DNA from 3 places in the Pelosinus sp. UFO1 genome. Region 2 is predicted to be linked to each of the others. Evidence: riboswitches for the same ligand, from Rfam matches in the RefSeq annotation. Region 2 holds a riboswitch; each other region holds the start of a gene.
The links. Region 2 has a riboswitch for S-adenosylmethionine ahead of metA (homoserine O-succinyltransferase). Riboswitches for the same ligand answer to the same signal wherever they lie in the genome.
Positions count from the first base shown of each region.

Region 1: it holds a riboswitch for S-adenosylmethionine, as region 2 does, so the genes downstream of both, UFO1_RS06795 (PLP-dependent aspartate aminotransferase family protein) here and metA (homoserine O-succinyltransferase) in region 2, are expected to answer to the same signal.
Region 3: it holds a riboswitch for S-adenosylmethionine, as region 2 does, so the genes downstream of both, metK (methionine adenosyltransferase) here and metA (homoserine O-succinyltransferase) in region 2, are expected to answer to the same signal.

Region 1 covers NZ_CP008852.1:1,511,412-1,518,284, reverse strand. The annotation lists gene crcB (fluoride efflux transporter CrcB) at 8-382, opposite strand; gene UFO1_RS06810 (DUF190 domain-containing protein) at 409-756, opposite strand; gene cysK (cysteine synthase A) at 926-1,864, opposite strand; gene UFO1_RS06800 (YezD family protein) at 2,025-2,372, opposite strand; gene UFO1_RS06795 (PLP-dependent aspartate aminotransferase family protein) at 2,386-3,522, opposite strand; SAM riboswitch class I at 3,602-3,704, opposite strand; gene UFO1_RS06790 (diacylglycerol kinase family protein) at 3,816-4,697, opposite strand; gene UFO1_RS06785 (C40 family peptidase) at 4,898-5,551, shown strand; RNA gene ssrS (6S RNA) at 5,779-5,958, opposite strand; gene UFO1_RS06780 (GNAT family N-acetyltransferase) at 6,016-6,630, opposite strand.
Region 2 covers NZ_CP008852.1:3,001,127-3,007,999, reverse strand. The annotation lists gene UFO1_RS14285 (rhodanese-like domain-containing protein) at 38-1,651, shown strand; gene UFO1_RS14280 (4Fe-4S binding protein) at 1,690-2,490, shown strand; gene UFO1_RS14275 (hypothetical protein) at 2,496-2,996, shown strand; gene UFO1_RS14270 (4Fe-4S dicluster domain-containing protein) at 3,082-3,942, shown strand; gene metA (homoserine O-succinyltransferase) at 3,953-4,870, opposite strand; SAM riboswitch class I at 4,995-5,095, opposite strand; gene UFO1_RS14260 (MFS transporter) at 5,353-6,585, shown strand; gene UFO1_RS14255 (NifB/NifX family molybdenum-iron cluster-binding protein) at 6,753-6,873, shown strand, end outside.
Region 3 covers NZ_CP008852.1:2,546,181-2,553,053, forward strand. The annotation lists gene priA (primosomal protein N') at 1-1,403, opposite strand, end outside; gene metK (methionine adenosyltransferase) at 1,533-2,723, opposite strand; SAM riboswitch class I at 2,786-2,891, opposite strand; gene coaBC (bifunctional phosphopantothenoylcysteine decarboxylase/phosphopantothenate--cysteine ligase CoaBC) at 2,945-4,141, opposite strand; gene rpoZ (DNA-directed RNA polymerase subunit omega) at 4,151-4,357, opposite strand; gene gmk (guanylate kinase) at 4,375-4,992, opposite strand; gene remA (extracellular matrix/biofilm regulator RemA) at 5,017-5,283, opposite strand; gene UFO1_RS12000 (YicC/YloC family endoribonuclease) at 5,342-6,226, opposite strand; gene UFO1_RS12005 (hypothetical protein) at 6,368-6,873, opposite strand, start outside.

The DNA of each region.
Region 1 (6,873 bases), 1.5 Mb from region 2:
TTTTTATTTAAAAAAGTCTCGCAGTGCCAATCCCTAGCCAGGTAGCAAAAAATCCTAGAACACAATTTGATAGTATATTATACATTGCCAACGCCAAACTGCCGTCCTCCATTAATTTAAAGGTTTCATAACTAAAGGAAGAGAAGGTCGTTAACCCGCCAACAAACCCAACTGTAACAATCAATCGCCAATAAGGACTTATAATAAACTTTTCTGTTGTTGCTGTCATAAAAGCGCCTATGATAAAACAACCAACAACATTTACTATCAATGTGCCGTAAGGAAATCCTGCACCAAAACGTCCAGCTGCCCAGATAGATACCAAATAACGAGTAGTTGCGCCAATACTTCCCCCAACCGCTACCGCCAACACATTTAACAATTAAATCACCTCACCTATTGTAGCCATTAGTGTTTAGGCGGCTTATTCCCATATTTAATCACTTGAATTTCATCAATAATGACTAAGCCCTCCTGTACCATTTCATCAAGTAATGGCAATAACTTATCCATATATTCTTCGCTGTCTATTATTTCTACCACTATAGGTAAATCACTAGACAGATCTAGAATTTTTGCTGTATGTATACGACTGTTCGCACCATAACCCATTAAGCCACGAACTACAGTAGCCCCTGCCATATCTAATTCTTTTGCTTTTTCCACCAGCGCTTGGTATAGGGGCTTTCCCTTATACCGATCTGTTTCACCAATATAAATTCGCAGCCTTTTAGCCTGACTAGTAATTTTCGGCATTGTATCCCCCCTGATGTTAATGAGCCTTTTTTCTATTATAAAACAAAATCTTCTATGTTGCATTCTTATCTTTATTTTTGCTAAAAAATAAAAGAGTGTCACAGCGCTCAGTGTGACACTCTTACCTATCTCTTATTTATACTAATAGCACCTAAAGTCTGACCTCTTCTTATAGATCTTGCTGAAAGAGAGCCGTGGACAAATAACGTTCTCCTGAATCAGGTAACAATACGACAATATTTTTCCCTTTATTTTCAGGTCGGTTTGCAAGCTGAATCGCAGCAAAGGTAGCAGCACCGCTTGAAATACCTACGAGCAATCCTTCTGATTTAGCTAATTCTCGAGCTGCTGTGAATGCATCTTCATTGTGCACGCCAAAAATTTCATCTACAACGTCTAAGTTAATTACTGAAGGTATAAATCCGGCTCCTATTCCCTGAATCTTATGAGGGCCAGGTTTTCCACCGGATAACACAGGTGAATCAAATGGTTCTACCGCAACAATCTTAATATTAGGATTTCGTTTTTTTAATACTTCCGCTACTCCTGTAATGGTACCGCCAGTACCTACACCAGCAACGAAGATATCCACTTGTCCGTCTGTATCTCTCCAGATTTCTTCAGCCGTTGTTTGCCTGTGTATTTCGGGATTAGCAGGATTATTAAACTGTTGTAAGATAATTGAATTACTATTTTCGGCAACCAATTGTTCAGCCTTGCCAATAGCCCCTTTCATACCCTCTACACCTGGTGTTAATACTAATTCAGCGCCCAAGGCCTTCAATAGATTACGTCTTTCTATACTCATAGTATCAGGCATGCATAAAACCAATTTGTAGCCTTTTGCGGCCGCGACAAAGGCTAAAGCGATACCTGTATTACCACTGGTAGGTTCAATAATCGTAGTATCTTTATTAATGAGTCCTTGTTTTTCAGCCTCCGCGATCATAGCATAACCAATACGATCTTTTACACTGCTCAATGGATTAAAATATTCTAATTTAGCAATTACTTTTGCCCCTATTGCCTTTTCCTTGTTATAGTTAGTAAGTTCTAACAGCGGTGTATTACCGATGAGATCCGTCAACTGTTTTGCAATCTTAGCCATAGTAAATTACCTCCAAAAATTTGATTAACTCGCAAACCAAAAAGAAAAGGCTAAGGAAGTCCCCTAACAGGAACTCCTTAGCCTTCAGTTTTCTGATCAGCTCGCTCAATATTTCATTAAATACAAATTAACACAAATAACAAACTTTGTCAATCTTTTTTTAAATACCATCGCCATAAACGCCTTCCACTTCAGGGAAACGACGCTTTTCTGTTTTCTCAACCTGAACTGCTTTACCATCCTTTATTTTTATAACCAACTGCCCATATTTTAAAGAAGATAGTTCTCCTAATATCTTATTGCGAAGAACGCTGGTTTCCTCTATACTTTTTTTCTCATTTCCAGTTTGGGATTTTTTCTGATTTGAAATAATAATTTTTTCAGTACGTTCTATCTGAATAATGTGTCCATCTTGCACTACTAAAACGATTTCACCAAAATTTATGTTTTGGATACTCTCATCAATGACTGCAAGTGCTTTTGCAGAAAATGAACTTTTTTCCTTCATCTTGACTTCTCCTTTATTCCGAAAGTGCCTGTTCTAAATCAGTGATAATATCTTGAGCATCTTCAATACCTACCGATAAACGTAGTAAACAGTCTGATATTCCTAGTCGCTCACGAACATCAATAGGCACATCCGCATGAGTCTGCACCGCAGGTAATGTAATAAGGGATTCTACCCCGCCTAGACTCTCAGCAAATCGAATTAATTTAACCTTTCGCAATACTTGCGCTGCCAATTGGGAATTATCAACAACAAAGGACAGCATGCCTCCATAACCCGAGGACTGGCTATCATGTATTTCCTTCCCTGGATGCTCCATTAAACCTGGATAATATACCTTTACCACTTTGGGATGCTTTTTTAGCCATTCGGCAATAATTTGGGAATTTTCATTATGCTTTTCCATACGCAATGCTAATGTTTTTATACTACGGATTAATAGCCAACTATCACTCGGTCCAAGAACTCCGCCTGTTGAATTTTGTACGTAACGTATACGGGCGCCTAACTCAGCCTCCCGGACAACAACCAATCCACAGACTAAATCATTATGACCTGATAAATATTTACTACCACTGTGAATCACTACATCGGCTCCTAATTCTAGTGGACGTTGAAAATAAGGCGTCAAGAAGGTATTGTCAACGATTGTATGAATGTTCTTTTCTTGAGCTAGCGCAACAATAGCACGTATATCAACAATCTTCATTAATGGGTTGGTAGGTGTTTCTACCAAAATAGCCTTCGTTAGAGGTGTAATCGCCTGCGCTACCTCTTCTTTACTACTGCCGTCTACAAAACTTACCGTTAACCCAAAATTACTGAATATCTTATCGATTACTCTATAAGTACCGCCATAACAATCTTCTACTACAACTAAATGATCTCCTGACTTATAAATCATTAGTATCGCCGTAATCGCAGCCATGCCTGAAGAAAAGGCTAATCCTACTGCACCACCTTCTAATGTAGCAATTCCCTCTTCTAATACTTTTCTTGTAGGATTTTGGCTACGGGTATAATCAAAACCAGTACTCTCACCAAGAGCCGGGTGTCGAAAGGTAGCGGATTGATAGATAGGTGTGCTTAGCGCTCCTGTTTTTGTATCCGTACAGACACCAATGTGTACAATCTTAGAGTCTAATTTCATAATATCCTCCTATTTTATGTTTTTAAATAAAATAAACCTCTTTCCGAGGAAAGAGGTTTATGCAATGAAAAACGTCTTCCTCTTATCTTTCAGGATAATTATCCTGCTGGAATTAGCACCACTGCATTACTGCCGGTTGCTGGGTGTCATAGGGCCAGTCCCTCGACCACTCTCGATAAGAGCTTATTTATTTTTTTGATAATACCATATATAAATGATTACTGTCAATACTTATCTAATTTTTTTAAAGGTGGTATCGTAGCCAGGATCATTTAATAAGTAGAAAACTACACTTACATACTAAAAACTTTGATTTTTCCTGGAACAACCCGAATATCAAGGGGAAGTTTAGGACCTAACTCTCCGTCCAAATCACTATCTACCTCTTCTGTACATTCGATGTAAATATGTTCTGCTTGTATACAAGTAACATATTTACTATTACAGTGTATGCCTTTTAAAAAGCTGATAAATAAGCCCATTAATTCTGGTAGATTACATTTTTTCACAATGAATAAATCAAGTTTACCATCATCAATCTTAGCGTCTGGTACTAGATTAGGGAATCCCCCTACATTGCCGCTATTCATAACAAGAAACAAAAATATGTCATCCTCTATGACTTGGCCATCAGCAATAAATCGCATTTTTAAAGCTCGAAAATTAGGCAGCTCTCCAAGGCCTTTTAAATAATAGGCTATTTTTCCCAGTGTATTTTTTAGCATGCTATCGGCACTATGGGCTACTGATGTCAGCAGTCCAGCACTAGCAACATTAAAAAAGTATTTATTATTTACCTTTCCTACATCAAAGGTTTTGCTTTTTCCTGCTGTAATCACTTCTACACAAGCTTCAATATTTTTGTCTAGTTGTAGATAAGCCGCAAAATCATTTGATGTACCACTAGGAATAATGCCTAATGGCAAATCAATTTCTCCTTCAAGCATGCTATTTATCACTTCATGGATAGTTCCATCACCACCCGATACAATAATGCCATCTACAGCTATTTCCCGAGATAACATAACGAAACTCTTAGTCTCTTGTTCATTACTAACTCGCAGTGGAATGATGATACATCCCTTTTTTTGAAAACATTCAATCACATGATCCAATTTAAATTTAAAACTTGCATCTCCTGATACTGGGTTATACACAAGAATAAACTTTCGCAAGCACAGATCCCTCCTTGGTGCAATAGCAATGATACACGTACCTTCCTATCTATAATCTATTGTATTTCATTCTAAGTATAAAAGTCTAGCAATTTATCTAGGATAATTGTAGATATTACCTGTTTACATAATATAAATTTTTCAGTATTATTATTCTGTTAGTAATTCTAGTCATCACTCTACAAATAGGAGGTTATTATATGAATAAATATCGTAAGCCAATTATACTTCTTACCCTTCTTACTTTCTCTTTCACTTTAATTATGCCAATACCTGCGGCAATGGCGGCTTCGCCTTTGGATACATTATCCCAAACTATGTCCTCAGACAATAATAAATCATCTTCCTTTAATTTCTTAAATGTATTGATTGGTATGTTATTAGGAAATTTATTAGGGAAAAGCAATCCACTCCAAAATCCAGCCGTTAATATCACGCCTTTAGCACCATCTAATGATGGTAAGTCACTTACTAATACAGAAAAAGGTAATGCTATCATCGCAACTGCCAAAACCTATTTGGGCGTCCCTTATGTCTTTGGAGGAGAATCACCTGTTACCGGCCTTGACTGTTCAAGTTTTACCCAACTTGTTATGAAAGAAAATGGTATTACTCTTCCTCGGACTGCAGCTGAGCAATATGAAATAGGTACTCCTGTAGACAAAGCAAATCTACAAGTTGGCGATTTAGTTTTTTTCACCACGTATAAACCTGGCGCATCTCATGTTGGTTTCTATATGGGTAATCAACAATTTATTCATGATAGTTCCGTTGCAAAACAAGTAACAATTAGTTCTTTGAGTGACGCTTACTACACGGAACATTATATTGGAGCTCGTCGTTACATTAAGTAAAGAAAATAAATCCTTTTCTTTGAAACCAGCACTTACAGTGCTGGTTTTTCCTTTAACTCGATACTCTTGACTATGCCGTAAATAAGAAAAGACTTGGCTTAGGCCAAGTCCTCAGACGCAGGCAGAAGCCTTAGTCGTTCTTACTTGGAATCAAGGAAGTGTTATACTTTCTGATTCCGCAAAAAAGCACAGGCTCGCAACCTATGCTCTTAAATACTTATAAAGATAGTACATCCATTTTATCGTTTTCCTGCTATGTTCAAACCCCGCTATCCAGCAGGTGGGTGCTTTAAAAATCATGTTTTTATCGTCCTCTCCTAGGAGGCGTGATAGCTGCATAATCGTAAGCTCCCAAATTCGATGAGTCGGTTGAACATAGCTAAGAGTAACGTGTACCCTAGAAATACTATCGTTTTACAATTCGTATAATATCACAGAATTATCAGAAAATCAAGCCATGATGCTTAACTTTCAATATGGGAGACGTTGTCACTCAGGTTGCTAACCAGTAGATAGATTCCACCTTTATGAGGAATTAATCTATGTTCTTGCACATCGATATGTTTTACAATTTCAAATTGATTGCGTTCATAGGTTCGTCTTGCTACTGCATTATCAGCCATCACCATTAAACTTAGTCGGTTATATCCATTCGCTTTTGCCCTTCGCTTTGTCAATTCAATTAATTTACTCCCAATACCTGTACCACGATATGCACTATCTACATAAATGGAATCTAAAAACCAGCTATCTTCAACTCGCGAATTATAGAAGTCTTTTAAAAAGTTGAGCCGGTCACTAGGAAAGAAACTTCTAGTATTATCTGTAATGCCATGAAATTGGGCTGAATAAGAATAAACAATGCCTACAATATTCCCTTGATGCTCTGCAACAATTGCATTTTCATAAGAATCAGTTCCCTGTTTTTCTTGTATCGATCTTGCCATTACTTGGGTCGGTGTATATTGATCTAGCAAATCATGAAACAAAAATTCCACAATTCCACCTGATGCACGATCGATTCCTTCAGCAATTTTGAGACTATCTTCTTCTCTTCCAGTACGGTATATAATATCCATAATTATATAACCTCCTCAATCTAAAAAGTAGTATTCTATGCTTCTATCACTAAAATTAAAAATAGAAGCGTAATTTCAATCTAGTATTGGATATAATTATACAATATTTCTTTCGATCTGTTACACTTTTTTTAATACAAAAAGTATCTGCACTTCGTGCCCCAAATATACCGAAGTACTATTGGTGTAGTATGCCCTGCAACTATATCTAGCAATTGAAATATAAGAAAAGACTTGGCTTGT
Region 2 (6,873 bases):
ATTGGCTACGTTTTTTTAGTAGGGGGAAAATAGACATATGCTAAAAATCATATCACCTGAAGAATTAAAATTATTATTAGAGAGTGATGAAATTTATGCATTGATTGATGTAAGGGAAAGAAATGAGTATGAACAAGGACAAATTTTAGGGGCAACCCAGGTTCCACGTCGTTTACTGGAGTCCCGTATTCCCGTACTCATTCCTGTACGCAATACGAAAGTTATTTTATATGATAATGATAATTACCGATCTAGCTTGGCTGCTCATACATTGAAAAAATATGGTTATACAAATATATATATTCTTGCAGGTGGCTTAAACTCCTGGAAAATTGCAGGCTATCCTGTAGTCGAAGGAATTCATGTGCTGAGTAAATCTTTTGGTGAGATAGTGGGAGAAATTCGTAAAAGTGTACCCAAGTTGTCAGCCACAGAATTAAAAAAAATAATAGATTCTAATGAAGATAGTTTTGTTATTATCGAAGTACGTCCCCTTGAAGAAGTACAGAAGACAGGGAGTATTCCAGGTGCAATTAGTATCCCTGGTGTAGAGTTGCCTCTTAGGATCACAGATTATGCTAAAAATGGACAGAAAATAATAACTACGTGTGCTGGTCGCACAAGAGGATTTATTTCATGTGCAACATTAAAATTAATGGGAATTGATAATGTATATGATCTAAATAATGGAACGATGGGGTGGCAGTTAGCAGGGTTTGACTTAGAAAAAGAAGTCAAAAAAGGAGCGCTTCCTTCTTTCGAAAGCAAAAAAGAAGGAGCTAACTTTGCTACCAAGTTAGCTAATGAAAACAATATACAACTTATTTCTGTGAAACAGTTGCAAGCCTTGCAACAAAATGCACACCAAGAAACGTTGTACCTTCTTGATGTGCGTAGTCATGAGGAGTATGCAGAGATTGGTCATATAGCGGGGTCCATTGCAATTCCCGGTGGGCAAGCAATCCAAAATACCGATGATGTTATTGCAGTTCATAATGCTACCATCGTTTTTGTTTGCGATAATAGCGCTAGAGCAATTATAACCGCTTATTGGTATAACCAAATGGGATTTACTAATGTGTATGTGCTAGATGGTGGCTTAAGTGCATGGACTCATTCGGGTCATAGATTAGAAAAAGGTCCAGCTGAGCCATTTGCCCTGGGTTTTATTGAAGCTTCTGAGAGGGTAGATAAAATTAATCCTGACCTATTAAAGGGTATAGTAGATAAACCATCTAAGACCATAATCATAGATGTAGAAGATAGTAAAAAATTTCACCATGGGCATATCCCAGGAGCCCATTGGGTGCCACGAGGATGGCTTGAGAAAAGGATTGAAAATGTAATTACCGATAAAGGAACTCCTCTCGTTGTAACTTGCTCTGATGGTTTCAATTCAGTTCTTGCTGCAGTAACATTATTAGAAATGGATTTTTATAATGTTTGCATTCTAGATGGCGGCACGAACTCATGGGTAGAAGCTGGCTTTGGCCTTACGACTGGCATGGAAGGAATAGAGCCTGACGATTGGCATGTACATCTAACCGAATTTGGCAGTAAGGAGGCAATCAAATATCTTAAATGGGAAGAAGACATAATTAACTTACCAGAATATATGAACTATTTTTACCGCAGGGGTATAGTAAAATAATAAAACTGGGGAAGGATTGGACAATAGGAGGGAGACAGTTGATTAAACGAGAGTTAACTAAAGGGGAGATTATTAAACAAGCCCAAGGATTGGGAGCAGAGTTGGTAGGTTTTGCTCCTATTAACAGGTGGGAAGAATATGGGGATTTAGAGGAATCCTTTTTTCCTCATAAAGTGTGGCCTTTAACCAAAACAGTAATTGCTCTGGCCATCCCATCCTTACTGCCTATTGTGGAAACAAAAATTTCCCATCTGTATAAGTCACAATATAACAATACCAATCGCTTATTAGATGAAGCAGCTTATCGATTAGCGGCTTTTTTGAATAGAAACGGACATGCTGCGGTTAACATTTGCCGGGATGGCTATGGGGTGGGGGTGTTAGAGGAAAAACCGATCGCAGCATTTTCCCATGTTTGGGCTGGTTATTATGCGGGCCTCGGCACAATAGGCTGGAATCATACCTTAGTAACTCGGGAGTTTGGTCCACGGCATCGCTTGGTATCAGTTCTAACAGCATTAGAATTAGATGGCGATCCTATGGTGGAAGAAAAACTGTGTAATAAATGTAAGTTGTGTGAGAAGGCCTGCCCAACGCAGTCATTTTCGGGCAACAATAGTGATACATATTCGAACATGGACAAGTTTGCTTGTATGAGTAGGAGAAAACGATTCAACGGACCATTTAATCATTGTGGTTGTTGCATTAAAGTTTGCCCAGTGGGGGAAGATCGGAACCTTTATAACAGCACAGCCATAAAAAAATATTTTGATGAAGCAAAGGATATCACTTTATGGGGTTCTGGGGTTGGGGCAAACATAATAGAAAGAGAGGAGTAGCTATTTTGGCACAAATAGAGTTAACTACGGCTGAGATAATGGAGCAAGCTCGGAATCTTGGAGCGGAATTTGTAGGTTTTGCGACCATTGACAGGTGGGAAAAGTCTGAGGATGTACCTATAGCGCTTCATCCCCACAGAATTTGGCCTCAGACTAAAACTGTAATTGTCTTAGGAGTTCCCTCATGGCAGCCTAGTGGGGAAACATCACCCACAATAGTGAGGGAACAATCTAGCGTTATAAATAATCTACTAGATGAAGTAGCTTATCGATTGGCAGTATTTCTGAACCGTAACGGCTATCCGGCTGTCAATATTCCATGGGACAGTGAGGGGGAAGGCATACCCGAACACAAAACAATCGCAGTATTTTCTCATGTATGGGCTGGACATTATGCGGGCCAGAGTCAAGTAAGTAAAAACAACATTTTTCGGGCCGCAAAGTACAATCCCCAGCTTAATTTCGTATCAGTGTTGACAGCCTTTGAATTAAAAGGCGACGTATGAAGATAAAGAGAAGTTATGTATAAGAGTTTGTTATGCTAGAAAGTATGCCTAAAGTTCAGAGAGGATGCAAACTTAGCAAAAAGGAGTGAGTAGACTGGCACAAGTTGAGTTAACTAAGGCAGAGATTATCCAGGAAGCCCGAGATCTAGGAGCCGAGTTTGTTGGTTTTGCGTCCATTGATAGATGGATAGAGTCTGGGGATGTACCAGTGGCATTTCATCCCCACAAAATTTGGCCCCAGGCTAAAACGGTGATCGTCCTAGGAGTTCCTTTATGGCTGCCTATTATAGAAGCATCACCCACCGTACTGGGGAGGGAACAAGCAAAGGTAACAAATGAGTTATTAGAAAAAGTAGCTTATCGATTGGCGGTATTTTTAAACCGCAAAGGTCATTTAGCTGTCATTCCAGATAGCGAGGTTGAAGATGAATTAGAAGAAAAACCGATAGCAGCATTTTCTCATATTTGGGCTGGGTATTATGCTGGACTTGGTTCATTAGGCTGGAATCATACCTTGTTAACACGGGAGTATGGTCCGAGGGTTCAGTTGATATCAATCTTCACTGCTTTGGAATTGGCAGGAGATCCTTTAGTTGAAGGAGATTTATGCAATAAATGTTTGTATTGTCAAAAAATCTGTCCTGCTCAAGCCCTTATCGGTGATGAAAAGTTAAAATATGCGCAAGTAGACCAAGCAGCCTGCATAAATAACGAAAAAAGATTGCAAAAAGCTTTTAGTGATCCCTGTGGCTCTTGTCTAAAAGTGTGCCCAGTTGGGGAAGATAGGCAGCTTTTTCAGAGTAATAGCTTTGTAAAATACTTTGAGGAGCAGGATATTTTAGCCCGTAATCCGCAGGCAGAGGCATACAGGGATTGGGTACATATTCGTAATTATGGGAGTTATCCATTAGAGGGGGCCTTAAAGAAAAAAGAGGATAAGGGATAGTAAAGAACCATTATAATAAAGAAAGATCGAAAGGCGTTTCCTGATAGACATAGTAGTTGAGCCAGTTGGAAAAGAGCAGGTTGGCAGCACTTCGCCAGAGGACTACTGGTGTTTGCGTGGGGTCATCGTTAGGATAGTAATTTTGTGGGATTTGAACTGATAACCCTTGAGCAAAATCTCGATCGTATTCGGCCTTGAGAGAAAGAGGATCATATTCTGAATGGCCTGCAATAAAGAATTGTCTACCTGTTAGATCAGCGGCAGCATAAACACCAGAAATATCAGACTCTGACAAAATGCGTAGCTTAGGATTCTTGAGGATGTCTTCCCGTTTAAATTCAGTATGTCTGGAATGGGGAACATGAAAGATATCATCAAAACCACGGAATAGTTTGACTTGTTCCGTATCATTCTTTTTGTGGGGGAAAACTCCAAATATTTTTTGTGGAAGATCATATTTTGGAATACCATAGTGGTAGTATAGTCCGGCTTGGGATGCCCAGCAAATATGGAGAGTGGAATATACATGAGTTTTACTCCATTCCATAATTTCACAAAGTTCATCCCAGTAGGCTACCTCTTCAAAGGGAATTTGTTCGACAGGTGCACCAGTAATGATCATGCCATCATAGTTGCGAGATTTTATATCCTCGAATGTTTCATAAAATTTGATCAGATGTTCTTGTGATGTATTGGTAGGACAATAAGTAGCAGTATACATGAAGTCAACTTCCACTTGCAGAGGAGAATTACCTAGCAGGCGGAGTAATTGAGTCTCAGTAGTAATCTTGATAGGCATGAGATTTAAAATTAATATTTTAAGAGGACGTATATCTTGGGTATAGGCTCGGTTCTCATGAATTACGAAAATGTTTTCACTTTCCAGAATGTTGGTAGCAGGTAAATTGTTAGGGATTTTTATAGGCATAGTGCATTCCTCCATTTTTTTGATATTATAAAAACTCAATAGAAGGCTGTTATGCTCTTCTAATCAAGTGGGGTAACAAAAAGAGCCCCTTTCCGAGGAAAGGGGCTCTTTAAACCGCACATTCCTCTCATCTTTCAGGATTGCTCCTGCTGGAATTAGCACCGTTGCATTGCTGCCGGCTGCCGGGTGTCATAGGGCCAGTCCCTCGACCTCTCTAGATAAGAGTTTAATATTAATTTATGAATAATATTAACATAGGTAAATAAGTAAGTCAAAGTAAAATTTAATAAGAGGTTTTACAAAATGTCATACTATATTGACAAAGTGACCAAGCTGAATATAATAAAAGTTAAAGATTGTCAATTTCAAGGATGAATGACTATGAAAAAAGGTCAAGCTCTTTCTGAAATGAAAGTGGTTTGATCTCTTTTATTTAATTGGTGAGATATTGGTTGTATAACAAACAAGGAGACTCCTGTTATATGTTGAAAGCACATAATAAGAATGCGCAAGTTTCTTCCCTCATTCACTGCAAGTCATATGTACATTTTTGGTTTTCCAGGGTTCTGACAACTCTGGCGTATCAAATGCTGGCTGTTGCCGTGGGTTGGCAAGTCTACGAGTTGACTGATAGTCCCTTCTATTTAGGGTTGGTTGGTCTTGCTCAGTTTTTGCCAATGTTTTTACTAACTCTTGTTGTTGGGCATGTGGCGGACCGTTTTAATCGTCAGAAAGTTATTTGTATTTGTCAAATAACGGAAGGCGTGGGTGTAGGTTTGTTGGCAATCGGAAGTTATACTGGTTGGCTTAGCAAAGAAAGTATCATTACCATTGTATTTCTGATCGGCGCAGCCAGGGCTTTTGAGGGACCGACGATGCAAGCTTTTATGCCTGGATTGGTATCGGCTAAGATTTTTCCGCAAGCTTTGGCGACTGTTAGTTCGGCAAATCAGACAGCCAATATCATAGGGCCGGCAATTGGGGGATTACTTTATGCTGCAGGTCCTGCCTATGTTTATTGTGCAATTAGTGTACTTTTTCTAGGTGCCAGTTTTCTTATTTCTAGAATTAAAATTGAACGTGAAATACGGAAAGTTCATGCTGTTAATCTACGAGAATTATTTGCTGGGATCACTTTTATTCGTCGAAAACCCACAATACTTGGTGCCATATCCCTGGATCTTTTTGCTGTACTGTTAGGGGGAGCAACTGCTCTATTGCCAATTTATGCTAAAGATGTGCTTTTTATTGGGCCAGAGGGAGTGGGGATTTTACGCTCAGCGCCAGCCGTAGGTGCCTTATTGATGTCAGGTTTTTTAGCCCATTATCCTCTTAAACGTAAAGTCGGCCGAACGATGTTTAGCGCTGTATTTGTTTTTGGACTGGCTACCATTGTATTTGCCTTATCAACGTCCTTTGCTTTATCTCTCGCCTCATTAGTTGTCCTTGGTGCTGCAGATGTCATCAGCGTTGTCATTCGTTCCTCCTTAGTGCAATTGCAGACGCCAGATGAAATGCGGGGAAGAGTGAGTGCCGTCAACTCAATGTTTATTGGAACTTCTAATCAGTTAGGAGAATTTGAGTCTGGTGTAACGGCAGCTTTTTTCGGTACAGTGCCTGCACTGCTGATTGGTGGTATTGGCACAGTATTGGTTGTTATTCTATGGATAAAACTATTTCCCGAACTCGCTCAAGCTGATCGAATCGCATCTTGACAAAGTGCTATAAACAAGTATATTATATAAACAAATTATACCGTAAAGCTGATCAGTAGTAATGACTGAAGGCAAAGAAAGGTTCCTTGTGAAGGAATCAATCTTTGCCTTTTTATTTTAAGGATGTATTACTACAGATAATAATAAGAGAAAGGGAAGTGTATAGTATGTCTAAAGTTGCTGTTGCGAGTACTGATGGAATAGCCATTAATGAGCATTTTGGTAGAGCGGAAGAATTCTGGATTTATGAAAGCGATGAAGAGGGAGCTTACCAATTTATTGAACGTA
Region 3 (6,873 bases), 450 kb from region 2:
GGCAACAACGCATTTGCAATCCGCTTTGACATAGAGAGCATTGTATGGTGCCCCTCTAAAGCTTGATAATATGTCTCAACTGATGGCGTAGCACTTCCCATTATTACCACTGCACCTGCCAAATTTGCTCTCATTAAAGCTACCTGTCTCGTATGGTAGCGCGGTGTTTCCTCTTGCTTGTAAGTAAATTCATGCTCTTCATCCATTATAATTATTCCGACATCTACCAAAGGTGCAAAAATTGCTGAACGAGCACCAATAACAATACCTGCTTCTTTTCTACGAAGACGCTGCCAAGCATCATAACGTTCACCAGTAGATAGTTTACTATGCATGACTACCACATCATCACCAAACCTAGCCTTAAATCGTGAGACAATTTGGCTTGTAAGGGCAATTTCAGGGACTAAAACAATAGCCTGACGGTAATTTTGACGAGCTACTGCCACTGCTTCAATGTAGACTTGGGTTTTACCACTTCCAGTAATACCATGAAGTAAAAAAGACTCAAATTCCTTGGCTTGCATTTTTGGTATAATTTTTCCCAATACCTGCTGTTGTTCAGTCGTTAATGAAACGGTATTTTTTGTTTCAGATAAATCAGCATAACTATCACGAACTATCTGAACTTTTTCAATTTTAACAATGCCCTCTTGTACCAATTTTTTGACAGTATCATAACTAGTATTACTTTTTTTCAGGTCATCGTAAGAAAGCTGCCCATACTCTATTAAATAATTCAACAAACGGCATTGTGCTGGTTTTCTAACTAAACTGCTAATAAGCGTTTTGGCGGATTCAATAGATACATCTAAATAGATTACACTTTTATAAAGATGTGTACCAGTCTTTTTTCCGATTGACTCTCCTACTATTACTTTCTTACGTAGTAAATATTGTATGACTTTTAATACACCAGCACCAAACTGTTTTTCTAATTTGGATGAAAGTACCGATCTCTGCTCATATATATATAATAATACTTGGTAATATTCTGCTGATTTAGCTAATAACTCAGTTAATGTTTTCTGAATATCCTGATCAGTGCCTACTGAATAAAGTGTAACACTTTTTATGCCTGATTTCCCTGGAATAAACAAACGCATCGCATCAACTAAATTACAAAGATAATATTCACTAATACACCTAGCAGTATGCATCATATGCTCATCAAACCATATGTCATTATCCAATGTATCTAAAATAGGTTTTAGGTTAATTATATCAGAATCTTCACCCTGAGTAATATCAATAATAAAACCCTCTAATTTGCGATTGCCAAAAGGCACTAATACACGCCAACCTACAGCAACGCAATCTAAGTGTTCAGGAATATGATATGAAAAAGCTTTGTTAATGTTTTTAGTTGTAAGATTTACTAAAACTTGTGCTATACGTTGCATTGTTACCACCATTCCATGATACTTAATAAAATTAAAAAGGGGGAATCTCACTGAGTCCCCCTTTTATCATTAGCTATACCTATAAAATTCGTATGATGAGATAAAAACCCTGCAAGAAATTATTAAAAATTAAAGATTTGCTTCCTTACGTAAAATTTCTGCTTTATCGGTGCGTTCCCAAGGCAAATCAATATCAGTACGGCCAAAGTGTCCGTAAGCTGCTGTTTGGCGATAAATCGGACGACGCAAGTCCAAGGTTTTTATAATGCCAGCTGGGCGCAAATCAAAATGTTTTTTAATCAGCTCGGCAATCAGTTTTTCATCTACTTTAGCCGTCCCAAAAGTCTCTACCATAATCGAAACTGGATGCGCCATACCAATAGCATAAGCTAACTGGATCTCACATTTATCTGCTAATCCTGCAGCAACTACGTTTTTGGCAACGTAACGAGCCGCATAGGCAGCTGAGCGATCTACTTTGGTACAATCCTTACCAGAGAATGCACCGCCACCATGACGTGCCATTCCACCATATGTATCAACAATGATTTTACGGCCAGTCAAACCAGCATCGCCTTGAGGTCCACCTATTACAAAACGACCTGTTGGGTTAATATAGTATTTTGTATTTGCATCTAATAGATGAGCTGGAACAATTGGTACAATAACTTTTTCAATCAAATCTTTTTCAATAGTTGCTAATTCAACTTCAGGACCGTGCTGGGTTGAAATTACGATCGTATCGACACGAAGAGGTTTTCCATCTTCATATTCTACCGTTACTTGTGTTTTTCCATCAGGACGTAAATAATCAACTTCTTCATTTTTACGGACTTCTGTTAAACGACGCGCTAACTTATGTGCTAAAGATATTGTCAATGGCATATACTCTGGAGTTTCATTGGTTGCGTAACCAAACATCATTCCTTGGTCACCAGCACCGATTGCTTCAATATCATCCATTTGTCCTTGTTTTGCTTCTAGCGCCTTGTCAACACCCATCGCAATATCAGCGGATTGCTCACCTATGGAAACCAATACACCACAAGTGTCGCCATCAAAGCCATATTTTGCACGTGTATAGCCAATTTCTTTAATTGTATCACGTACTATCTTAGGAATATCCACATAACAATTCGTTGTTATTTCGCCAACTACATGTACTTGACCTGTTGTCAACAAAGTCTCACATGCTACCCGTCCCATAGGGTCTTTCGCCATTATGGCATCTAATACACCATCTGAAATCTGATCCGCCATTTTATCAGGATGTCCTTCAGTAACAGACTCTGAAGTAAATAATACGCGTTTTTTTTCCACAATTTTTACCTCCAATAATTAATAAAAAAACTCCCCTAAGGGAGGGTGATGTTACTGTCACTCTCCCATCTTGCGATCTTTACCGCAGGAATTGGCACCGTTTTTGGATATTCCAAATGGTTGCCGCGGTTTCATTGGGCCATTCCCTCCACCATCTCTTGATGAGCCAATATATAATTCTGCCAAATCAAATTTTAAAGTAAAATAGAACAAAAATCAACCTATTTTCGACATTCTATGTGAATTTTATCCAAAATAACTTCTGCTAGCCTTTTTTTAGACATTTGAGGCAATTCTTCTATACGACCATCACGGTACAACAATTTTGCTATATTCGTGTCCGTATTAAATCCGGCGCCAGGTATAGTAACATCATTAGCGACAATCATATCTAAATTTTTTCTTGTTAATTTATCTTGTGCATGAACTAGTAAATCCTGAGTTTCAGCAGCAAAACCAACCAATATCTGATGTTTCTTTAGGCGCCCAAGCTGTAGTAAGATATCCGGATTTTTCTCTAGTATCAGATGTAGCGTCTCACCAGTCTTTTTAATTTTATGCTCCGACATACTCTGTGGACGATAATCCGCTACTGCCGCTGCCTTTATCACAATATCACTTTCCGCAAAATGAGCCACTACGGCATCCTGCATCTGTGATGCTGATTGTACAAATTCTATTGTAACACCAGGTGGCGAAACCAAATGAGTGGGTCCCGATATTAAAGTGACTTTTGCTCCCCTGTGCGCAGCAACCTCCGCCAATGCATAGCCCATTTTCCCACTAGAGCGGTTACCGATATATCTTACGGGATCAATTGCCTCCTGCGTTCCACCTGCAGTAATTAATATCTTTTTCCCTGTAAAATCATGATTGGTTTTTAGTATCTCAATTACCTTTCCTACAATAGCCTCTGGTTCAGGTAAACGTCCTACACCCTCTGTACCACATGCTAGCTTACCACAATCTGGATCCATAAAGTAATAATCTAATTGAGTCAGCTTGCTAATATTTTGCTGAACAATGCTATTTAAATACATATTCGTATTCATAGCTGGCACCATTAAGATTGGTGCCGTTGTCGCCATAACAGTAGTAGATAACATATCATCCGCTATACCATTGGCTATTTTACCAATAATATTTCCCGTTGCAGGAGCCAATAAAAATAAATCTGCTCTACTAGCTAATGCAATATGTTCAACATTCCAATTGGTAGCTTCTGCCCACATATCAACTACAACCGGATGTCCACTTATTTCTCGGAAAGTCAACGGGGTAAGAAAGTTAGTCGCTGCCTTAGTCATAATAACATATATGTTGGCGCCCTGTTTTTTTAGACGGCTAACGACATCCACTACTTTATAAGCAGAAATACCACCAGCTACGCCAACAACAATATTCTTTCCCTTTAACATAACGACCTCCTACTTTATACCACTTTTGGTCCGTTCATAGGATATTTTATCTTGCGCTACTTCCTCTAAGGCAATGGTAACTTGCTTATTCGACTTGCTCTCAACCATGGGTACTGAACCGTCCATAAGTTCTCGAGCACGCTTAGCCGCAAGCACAACCAATGTATATTTACTATCAACTTTAGTCACTAAAACATCTAATGATGGATGAATCATAGTAGTCCCCCTAAGTTTTATTTATTAAAATTAGTTAATATTTCTTCCACTATATTGTCATTACGTACCACTTGGCACTTTTCTGCAGTAATAATTGATAAAACCTTGTTTGTTGCTTCTTGCACCTCATCATTTACTACTATGTAGTTATAATTATGTACGTATGTCAATTCATTATTAACACAACTGAGCCTTTTCTTTATCACATCCAAACTGTCAGTACCTCTTTTATGAATGCGATTCGCTAGCTCATCCAAGGACGGTGGTGCAATATAGATAAACACTCCTTGGGGGAATCTTTTTTTTATCTGCGTAGCTCCCTGTGCATCTATTTCTAAGACAACATCCTTACCATTTTGTAATAAATCCTTTACTTGACGGCATGGTGTTCCATAAAAATTGCCATAAACTTCAGCCCATTCCAACAACTCATCATTTTTTATCATATTCTCAAATTCTTCACGAGAAACAAACCAGTAATTAACCCCATGTTTTTCTCCTACACGTGCTGCCCGTGTAGTGGCAGATATGGAATAGTTTAATTCAGGATATCTACGCAGCAATTCTTGACAAATTGTCCCTTTACCTGCTCCAGATGGACCAGATAAAACAAGTAAAATTCCCTCTTTTGTCATACATGCTGCTCCTTTCATCATCTGCTATTCTGCAGTGTCCTCGCTAGTTTCTTTGCTGGCAAGGCGATGAGCTACGGTTTCAGGCTGCACTGCGGATAAAATTACATGATCACTGTCAGTAATAATTACAGCTCTAGTACGTCTTCCATAAGTTGCATCAATTAACATTCCTCTGTCACGAGCTTCTTGAATAATTCTTTTAATTGGCGCCGATTCAGGACTAACAATAGAAATGATTCTATTCGCAGATACAATATTACCAAAACCAATATTGATAAGTTTTATTTCCATAAAAAATCCCCCTTATTTTTTATATCGTTAGCATCTACCTATGGTTCTCTATTTGATTCTACTCTACATTTTGAATCTGTTCTCTGACTTTTTCAATTTCACTTTTAATTTCTACGACTATGTTGGCTACTGTAAAATCATTCGCTTTAGAAGCAATTGTATTCGTTTCACGATTAATCTCCTGCACGATGAAATCTAATTTTCTCCCTACTGCCTCGTCAATATGTAATGCAGTATGGAATTGTGCCAAATGACTTTTTAAACGCACTAACTCCTCGGTTATATTCGTTTTATCAGCAAATATCGCTGCTTCCTGTACCAATCTGCCGACGTCAGGTTCTTCTCCTATCATCCCCAATAAATCACGCATACGTCCCAATATCTTTTCCCGGTACTCTACTAAAACTTGAGGAGCACGCTCTTCTACTGAATTAATATATGATTCAATCACTGCGATGCGCGCTATCAAATCTTGCTGAATATTTAACCCTTCTGTTATACGCATCTGCATGAGATTATTGACCGCTATAGAAACGGCTTGAGACAATTTAGGCCACAAAGATAAAGCATCTTCTGTTACTTCCTCAGCTCGAATAACATCAGGATATTTTGCTATTTGATAAATTCTATCCTTTACTGGCATAGCAAATAATTCTGATAATTCATCTAAAGCTTTATTATAAGCCACTGCTAATTCTTTGTCAATCCGAACAGCTCTTTTCTTTTCTCCATACTCGTCTATTGTTATAAAAACATCAATACGGCCTCTTACTAGTGCACTGGATACACTGCGCCGAATTTTATCTTCAAGTGGGCCTAAATTCTTAGGCATACGAATAACGATTTCATTATAACGATGATTTACAGCTTTAATTTCTACAATTAGTCTGTATTCATTATCCATATATTCGCCACGACCAAACCCAGTCATACTTTTTATCACACTAAGCGGCTCCTTTCTTTGCACATTTTTATTATTAACGATAATATTACAATTATCCAAATCTCTTTAAATACTTCTCCATACTTTCCCTAAATCCCTTTTTCGCTCATTATCTAGGTATACCATTCTTTAAATAATCTTTTATTTTATCTTTGCAATATCAAAGTAGAAAGAATGTTCTATTTTATCGTTTGTTTTAATCAGTAATATAATAGGAATATCAAGTACAATGTCTTTTTCTATAAAATAAAAGTAACATTGAGCAGTAAACGTATTTTGTCCTGATTCTCCAGTATTCTTTTCGGCTTTAGAAGGAATTACCACCTGATACGCCTTAATTTCTTTCCCAGCCTGTTTAAGTACTACATTAGCGTTTTGAGTGAAATCCTGCTTCCCCCCAAACAAAACTGTACTAAAGCTTAATAAACCTGAGTAATCTGCCAATATACTTTCACTATCTAACGCAGTAACATTACGCCCTAATAAATTCTTTTCTCGAGCGTCTGTTGCTATGAGCAAAAAGGAAGTGTATAAATAGGAGCGTTCTGCTGTATCATTTAATTTTATCGCTTTCTCTTCATAAGACATCCATGGCAGCAAGAAATCCTTTAATTGATTTTGTGCATTCGATTTACCATAATCCTGCG